DNA from 2 places in the Lysinibacillus sp. GW821-FHT14F06 genome. Region 2 is predicted to be linked to the other one. Evidence: predicted binding sites of a transcription regulator. Region 2 holds the regulator's gene; the other holds the start of a gene.
What was found. Region 2 encodes Rex, which represses fermentation and respiration genes when NADH is low (regulators of the CRP and FNR family bind a similar motif). Its sites were predicted from a motif close to TTGTGAAATATTTCACAA; they were not measured.
Positions count from the first base shown of each region.

Region 1 (4,439 bases), on a different contig from region 2:
TCCTAGAATTACTACAATAAATGGCGCATAAAACATAAGAAATTTCTCCATTATTCTTTCCTCCTATGCGTGATTGTCTTCTTTTCCTGTCACGTAATTTTTGTTAAATAGGAATAGCTTCAGCAATAAAAATAGTGACGGAATAAGCAGACATAGACCTAAAATAAACGCAATCACGAGTGCAATCGCCATTTGTGTACTTGTGAAGCTATCGTAAATTGTTAAATACGGGTACAGTAAATATGGATATTGCGCGATACCGTACGCAAAGAATGCCACTGCAAATTGTGCAATCAATAGTCCTACAGCAAGACCATATTTTTTTCGCATCCATATTAATAACACCGTAATAATAAATAGGATTGCTGAAATGGCAAACAGCCACCATAATTCAACCATATGATTATAGCTCTCTGGGTTGATGGATTTCATTTCATACACAATGCCTAGCGCACTAACCATTAAAGGTGCGGCCCAGATAAGCGCATATTTTCGCATTAGGTTTGTGGCTTCCTTATCCTTTGCTTTATGGGCATACCATGTTAAAAATACAGCTGAGATATAAAGTACAGCAGCTATGCTCAAAACGACAATACTCCAAGCAAATGCACTTGTGTAGAGCGTCCAATAATTTAAGACGGGCTGCCCATTGACAATATCAACATATCCGCCACCAGCAATCGCAAATACGACGGATAGAGAGGCTGGGATAAGTAAGCCTGCCACACCATATGTCAGTGTGTATCCGATATGACCTCTTGAGCCGTATGATTCAAACGCATAGTAGGAGCCTCGTATTGCTAGTAGCACGAGTGAAATACTAACTGGCACAAGTAAAATCGTTCCATAATAAAAGGCTGTTTGTGGGAAAAACCCTACAATCCCGACAAAGAAAAATACTAAAAAGACATTCGTTACTTCCCAAACAGGCGATAAATAACGCTTAATAATATTCGTTAAAATATGATTTTTCCCAATGAGTAGACTATAGGCGTTAAAGAAGCCTGCTCCAAAATCAATTGATGCAACAATGACATAGCCGAATAGGAAAATCCATAGTACTGATATACCTAAAATCTCTAAAGTCATAGGAAATCACCGCCTTTTTCAGAATGGCGATCTTCAATTTCACGTTCAATTGGATTCTTTTTGAACATACGAACCAATACCACAATACTTCCTACTGCCAATACGGCATAGACACCAGTAAATAATAGCATCATTAAATCTACATGGTCACTCGTAGTTGCCCCCTCTGGTGTTCGCATTAATCCATATAAAATCCAAGGTTGTCGCCCAACTTCTGCGAGCCACCAGCCTGCTTCAATAGCAATAATGGAAAGCGGTCCTCCTGCAACAATAATCCATCTAAACCAACGTGTGTGGATAAACTGCCAGTTACGTGCTTTCCCCACTACATAAAGCAGTGAGACAAGCACCATGAACATGCCAATAAACACCATTATATTAAAAAGATAGTGAATATAAAGTGGTGGTCTGTCTTCCTCTGCAAATTGATCTAAGCCAATAACCTCTGCAGTTGGGTTATTATGAGCCAATATACTAAGGGCATACGGAACCTTTATGGCATATTTCACTTCCTCACCATCTAACACACCAAAAAGTATAAGTGAGGCTTTATCTTCCGTTTCAAAATGCCATTCAGCTGCCGCTAATTTTTCTGGCTGGTATTCTGCTAAGTACTTTCCTGAGAAATCTCCGATAATTGCTGCTGCAATAGAGAAAATCAGGCCAATCTTCATAAGTAATAATAATGATTTTTTATGGTACACATGCTTAGAACCTCGAAGCATACGGTATCCTGCAATTGCTGCTAAGACAAATGCCGATGTCATATAGGCTGTCACAAGAACATGAGCTACCTTTGTTGGCATCGCTGGATTAAACATTGCTAAAAAGGGTTGAATATTCACTAGCTGCCCATCTACAATATCAAAGCCCTGTGGTGCATTCATAAATGCGTTGACAATTGTAATAAACACAGCAGACATGGATGCACCTACAGCTACAGGAATTAGCAATAACATGTGCTTTTTCTGACTATCAAAGCGATCCCATGTGTATAAATAAATTCCCAAGAAGATAGCTTCAAAGAAAAATGCAAACGTTTCCATAAAGAGTGGTAACGCAATTGTTTGACCAGCAAGTTGCATAAAGTTAGGCCATAATAAAGATAACTGTAAGCCTATTGCTGTTCCCGTAACTACACCAACTGCAACAGTAATGACAAAACCACGTGCCCAGCGTCTCGCCATTAAAATATAATGCTCATCGTTCTTTCTATATCCAGTCCATTGAGCAATCATAATCATTAACGGAACACCAACACCAATCGTTGCATAAATAATATGGAACGATAATGTTAGCTCAGTTAATGCTCTACTCCAAAAGACTGCTGATTCATTAATCATCTCATTGCCCCCTAACTTCCGAATATTCTTCCAAGTATGGAAAGTAGCATGATAATTGCAACACCGAAGCTTAGCCAAATGAGCTTTCTTTCCTGTGACTTATACAAAGGCAACACTTCCTTTCCCTTAGCTATACCCTCATTTTCCACTATTACAACGAAAAAAACCTTTAAAATGGACCGAAATTTCAGCCTATTATAAAGGTTTCAAATTTTGTTCAAGTAATATACGCACATTTGCCAAACATTTTTCTTAATTCATTCACAATCAATGATCACCATGAATTTTAACCTATTTATAGAAATTAATACTATATTATAGAGCGGTTTTTTAGAACCATAATTAGATGAAAAAAATTGAAACTTAAGTTATTTTAATCCATTCATGAGTAGCATGTTTTTTGAGAGTCTTCCTTTCACTATTAGGCGGAATCATCTCTATTTTGAGCTTCCTCTCTCCACAATTGAGCCGTTCTTTTTGAGCTACTTTTCCTTAGATTGAAAACGATGCGATCCCTTATTTGCGTTTCTTCCTCTCACTATTAAACGGTCCAGTACTCTTGTTGAGCTCTTTCTTTCACTATTGAGCGAAGAATATCCAAATTGAGCCTCCAATTAATCACACTTAAAAATCAAAAGAAAAGCTCTCTTGCACTGGATTAAGCACAAGAAAGCTCCTCGGTTTAATTATTCAATTTAAATACGATCTTCCTCACGAATATCTGCAAGTGGCACAAAAATTTCAATATGGCGTTTTAGATTTTCAAACGTGGCAGGCGCATCCCCACCATATTCGCCATCTAGGTTTAAATGTATTTCATCTTCTGTCGTCACTTTTACCACACTTGCTTTTTTATAAATCACTCGATCATCATTTAAATGCTCACCTCTTAAAGCCATTGCTGCCAGCTGGATAAATTCAGGAAGGCTTACTTTTTTCAATACTAATAACGTAAAGTATCCATCATTGATACTTGCGTCTGGTGCAAGTTTTTCAAAGCCGCCCACTGAATTTGTTAAGCCACATAAAAACATCATTGCATCTCCATCGAAAACCTCACCATCATATTCAATACGCATGTGGGAAGCCTTGATGGATGGAATCATTTCTACTGCTTTTAAATAATAAGCTAGCTGTCCTAGCATTGTTTTCATTTTACTTGGTACTTCGTAGGTCAACTCGGTAATGCGGCCACCCGCAGAAATATTGATGAAATAGCGTTCCCCATTTAATAAACCTACATCCACTGGCAACGTATCACCCTGTATAATAATATCTACAGCATCTTCAATATTTCGGGGAATATGCACAGCGCGAGCAAAGTCATTTGTTGTACCCATCGGAATTAAACCAACTTTTGGACGTTTTTCGAATGGGCTCACACCTGAAACAACTTCATTTAATGTGCCATCTCCACCAACCGCAATAATAATATCAAAGCCTCGTTCTACTGCATTTTTTGCCGCAATGGTTGCATCGCCTTCACAAGTTGTTGCATGACAAGATGTCTCATAGCCTGCTACCTCTAGTTTTTCCAATACTTCTGGTAGATGCTTTTTAAATACCTCTCGTCCAGATGTAGGATTATAAATGATTCTTGCACGTTTCATAACATACCTTCCTGCTTCATAAGATTCTATTTCATTCAACGAAATATTCGCCGAAATGTTGCACTATTTTTTAGACACACCGCACTCCATTAACGACTATTCCCACGCAGCTGTCACTTGATTTTTAAAATCCTCATAAACAAATGTCCAATAGGATTGATTCGTTATATTTTCCTCACGAATTTCCGCATATAATGCCTTTTGTGCATCTTCAAATGTAGGATCTTCTTTATCAGGTAGTCCTGCTCGTTTGCTCACTACTAGTTCCTGTAATTGTGGTGCACGAGGTCCCCATTTTCCGATAACCTGTCCAGCATTATTTAATAAAAGATAGATTGGAATAGCACGCCCGCCATTTGTTAAATAGCGATCAATTAAATCTGTATCCTCATCACGC
Region 1 is NZ_JBXAPF010000008.1:30,658-35,096, reverse strand. It holds gene cydS (cytochrome bd oxidase small subunit CydS family protein) at 1-51, opposite strand, end outside; gene AC1RNS_RS09535 (cytochrome d ubiquinol oxidase subunit II) at 64-1,089, opposite strand; gene AC1RNS_RS09530 (cytochrome ubiquinol oxidase subunit I) at 1,086-2,432, opposite strand; gene AC1RNS_RS09525 (diacylglycerol kinase) at 3,128-4,042, opposite strand; gene AC1RNS_RS09520 (thioredoxin family protein) at 4,139-4,439, opposite strand, start outside.
Region 1: the regulator Rex is predicted to act here: its motif matches at 2,682-2,699, upstream of AC1RNS_RS09530 (cytochrome ubiquinol oxidase subunit I).

Region 2 (4,439 bases):
TTGTTGAGAGTTTATTAGCACTCTATCCAGTTGAGTGCTAACACAATTATTATGATAATCAATCACACTTTTTTTTGCAAGTCAGAACTTCGAAAAATTTTGTTTTCTTTCCAGATTCCTCTACAATAGAAAGGTAGCATAATGAATGGAAAGGATTTTGACTGTGACTAATTCTCAAAAAGTAAATAAACATAAAAAAACAGCCCTATATGTTTTATTGATTTATATCCTCATGCAAATATCAGGCAAATGGCTAATAGAACCATTTCACAAGCTTGTTATGAGTACTACTGGTTTAGCTAGTGAACAAGCCGCTCCACTTACACAAGGCTGGTATATTGCACTAAGCTTCGCCATTGCGTTAATTTTAAGTTTAATTCTTACCTCTCGTGATAAGGCTTTTTGGAATGTCTATCAAGGTAAAAAGGAGACTATACCACTTACAATTATGTGGGGTATTATCGGCTTCTTCCTAGTATTTTTTGGTCAAATGATTGGTGCGGCTATAGAAATGGCTGTGTTTGGAATCAAAGGTGGCTCACAAAATACGGCTGATATTGTGGCCATTGCAAAAGGTGCTCCAATAGCAATACTGGCTATAGTTGTATTTGGACCAATTCTAGAGGAATTTGTTTTCCGTCGTGTTATTTTTGGATCGCTTGTCCAAACTACGAATTTCTGGATAGCGGCTATAGTAAGTGCTATTTTCTTTGCTCTTATTCATAGGGACTTCTCACATATCTTGCTTTATACAATTTGTGGATTGATTTTTGCCTTTTTATACCACAAGACAAAACGCATTTGGACGTCCATTATCGCCCACGTCATGCTGAATGGTTTTGTGACACTTGTACAAGTGTATGCAGAACGATTGCAAAAGTTGCTTGAAGAACTACAAAAAGTGCAATAAAAAATCAGTGGGAGCATTTTTCCCACTGATTTCTTTTATCCTTCACAATAAAAAGCTCGATACGCATGCATCGAGCTTTTCTTATGTTATTGATTTAATTCTTCTATTTGTCGTCGTTGCTGTTCAAGTGCCTCTTCAATCTGCCGTTTTTGCTCAGCTTCCTGCTCCTCTTTCAATCGCATTTCCTCTGATTTCAGGTATTTTTTATAGCCAATACGCGAAATCATAATACTAATTTCATAAAGAACAAACAAAGGTACTGAAACCATTAAATGTGAAGCCAGCTCAGGTGGAGCGATTATGGCAGCACACACAAACAAACCAAAATAGGAATACTTTCTAAAACGAACTAGTATTTCAGGGGATAGTAATCCAATACGTGAAAAGAACAAGATTACAATCGGCAATTGGAATAGGAAACCAAAGGGGATTGTAAGCTTAAATAAAAAAGAAAAATACTCATGTATGCCAAGAGTTTGTTCAACTTGCAATTCATCGGATAAATTCATCATAAACTTGATGACATATGGGAATAAAAAATAGTACGAAAAAGACAAGCCTGCCAAAAACAATAAAAACGAGTAAGGTATATAACTTAATGTTGCTTTACGTTCTACTTCCCTTAACCCAGGGCTTATAAATGCCCACAATTGATACATCAATATTGGTGATGATAGGATAAATGCAATGATAAAAATGACTTGAATGTAAATTGAAAGCGGTGTTACTACATCAAATGCATGGAGCTCTATATCATAAGTCTCCACAGTAGATTGAAGAAATTTAACAATTGGCTTTGCAACAAAAAAGCCAGCAATCATAGCAAGAACAAAGAAAACGGCAACTATGAAAAGCCGTTTTCTTAATTCTTCTATATGTTCAATAACAGTTAGATCTTTTGGATTCATTCCTCAACATCCTAACTTACTTATCTAGTTCTTTCTTTTTCTTATCATCATCTTCATCGTCAGCTAATCCTTTAGTAGCATTTTTGAATTCACGTAGTGTTGAACCGAATGCCTTACCAAGCTCTGGTAATTTCTTAGGGCCAAAAATTAGTAACGCGACAACTCCGATAATAATGAGGCTCATTGGACCTATTGGACCCATTTCAGCCACCTCCTCTTTATATCCATCATTTTAACGCATAATTCGCCATTTTGCTAACTAATTATATGTGAAAGTTTTTCGTCACTCTTATAGATTACTTCTTATTTTAATTCATATTTCTATTTGACAGAAACTGTGAACTATACTTGGAATTATGTATTATTTTCACTCTTCCTGATTACGAATTAAATAGATAAGTGCCTGTAATTCGACAGACAAATCTATTGTTAAGAGTTGCATTTTATCTGGCACAGTAATGCGCTCTGGGGTAAAGTTTAAGATACCCTTTGCATTCATGGCTGCTAGACGGTCAGCCATCTTTTGCGCTGAGCGTGGTGAGACAGTTAAAATGGCTAGCTCTGCGCCATATTCTGCATATTTTTCCTCCAATAAGTCAGGATGAAAAACAGGAATATTACTAATCATCTTGCCATCCTTTGGAGCTTTTGAATCGAATGCTACAACGATATGTGTATTATGATTCTTTTGGAAATTATATTTTAATAGAGCACTACCTAAATTCCCCACACCGATTAACGCTACTTTTGTCGTTTCATGTTGATCTAGCGTTTGACTAAAGAATTTTAATAAATGTTGAACATCATAGCCATATCCTTTTTTCCCAAGTGCACCAAAATAAGAAAAGTCACGGCGAATGGTTGCTGAATCTATTTTCATCGCTTCACTTAGTTCTTTCGATGAGATTCGTTCCATGCCTTCGTGCGCAAAGTTTTGGATAAATCGATAGTAAAGAGGAAGTCTTTTAGTAGTGGCCTGTGGAATTTTTAATTCTTGTTTCAAACTTTTTCCTCCTCGTTTATGTACCAAATTCGCCTAAACATATTTTAAATGATACATGCTTAATGAACTACTTACAAAGTTTATTATTTCTATTGGAGGATTTCTCTTTAGTTAATGGCGCCATTTACGCCACTAACTAAAGAGAAATCGTTTCAATCTTACATGACAGCTCGGAATAAGTAAAGCATCGACATTGCAAGCACATCGTTCATCCATTACACTAAGGAAGAATTGAGGTGTCAAGAATGATTGTTTTACAGGTCAATCAACTATATAAATCCTTCCTTGCAGATGAAATATTAAGTGGCGTTAAGTTAGAAGTTCAACATCGTGATCGTGTTGCATTAGTAGGACGAAATGGCGCAGGTAAGTCAACTTTACTAAAAATAATTGCCGGTCAAATGTCATATGATGCGGGTGATATTATTATTCCTAAGGGCATACAAATCGGCTATTTAGAGCAGCACGCTGGATTAAACTCAACCTTGTCGATTTGGGATGAAATGTTAACCATTTTTGAACCACTTATGGTACAAGAAAAGACCCTTCGCTCACTAGAACAACAAATGGCTGATCCAGCAATATATGAAGACTCTATTTTGTATGCAAAAATAATGTCTGAGTACGATCAATTGCAGCATAACTTTAAGGATGCAGGCGGCTATCAATATGAATCTGATATCCGTTCAGTGCTTCATGGCATGCAGTTTTATCCTGAGGATTACGAAAAATCCATTCGTTCATTATCAGGAGGGCAACGAACTCGTTTAGCACTTGCTAAGCTTCTCTTAAGTAAACCAGATCTTTTAATACTAGACGAGCCTACCAACCATTTAGATATCGAAACGCTCTCCTGGTTAGAATCTTATTTAAAGGGCTATGAAGGCGCAATTCTTATTGTTTCCCACGATCGCTATTTCTTAGATCAGGTTGTATCGATTGTCTATGAAGTTTCACGTCATCGTGTAACAAAATATACTGGCAATTATAGTGCTTATTTAGATGAAAAAGCGAAAAATTATGAGCGTGACATGAAAATGTTTGAACGCCAGCAAGATGAAAAAGCCAAGCTCGAGGACTTTATTCAAAAAAATATCGCGCGTGCTTCTACCACAAAGATGGCACAAAGTCGCCGTAAAATGTTAGAACGAACAGATTGGATGGAATCTCCTGATAGCGATGAAAAATCAGCTAGCTTTGGTTTCACAATCGACCGTCAAAGTGGTAATGATGTTTTATCTGTTGATGAATTAACAATAGGTTATAGTGCTAAAAAAATATCAAGTGGTATTCATTTGCGCACCTATAGAGAAGATCGAATTGCGCTTGTTGGACCAAATGGCGTAGGTAAGTCCACTCTATTAAAAACCATTGTAAAAGATTTATCACCACTCTCTGGAGAAATTCGCTATGGAACAAATGTTCAAATTGGTTACTATGATCAGGAGCAGGCAAAGCTCACAAGCAATAAAAGCGTTTTAAAAGAGCTTTGGGACGAATGGCCGTTAATGAATGAAAAGGATATTCGAACTGTTCTAGGCCGCTTCTTATTTAGTGGTGAAGACGTGGATAAAGCTGTGTCCTCTTTATCCGGTGGTGAAAAGGCAAGGCTTGCTCT
Region 2 is NZ_JBXAPF010000038.1:39,462-43,900, forward strand. It holds gene AC1RNS_RS22920 (CPBP family intramembrane glutamic endopeptidase) at 146-910, shown strand; gene tatC (twin-arginine translocase subunit TatC) at 997-1,818, opposite strand; gene AC1RNS_RS22930 (twin-arginine translocase TatA/TatE family subunit) at 1,835-2,020, opposite strand; gene AC1RNS_RS22935 (redox-sensing transcriptional repressor Rex) at 2,186-2,821, opposite strand; gene AC1RNS_RS22940 (ABC-F family ATP-binding cassette domain-containing protein) at 3,067-4,439, shown strand, end outside.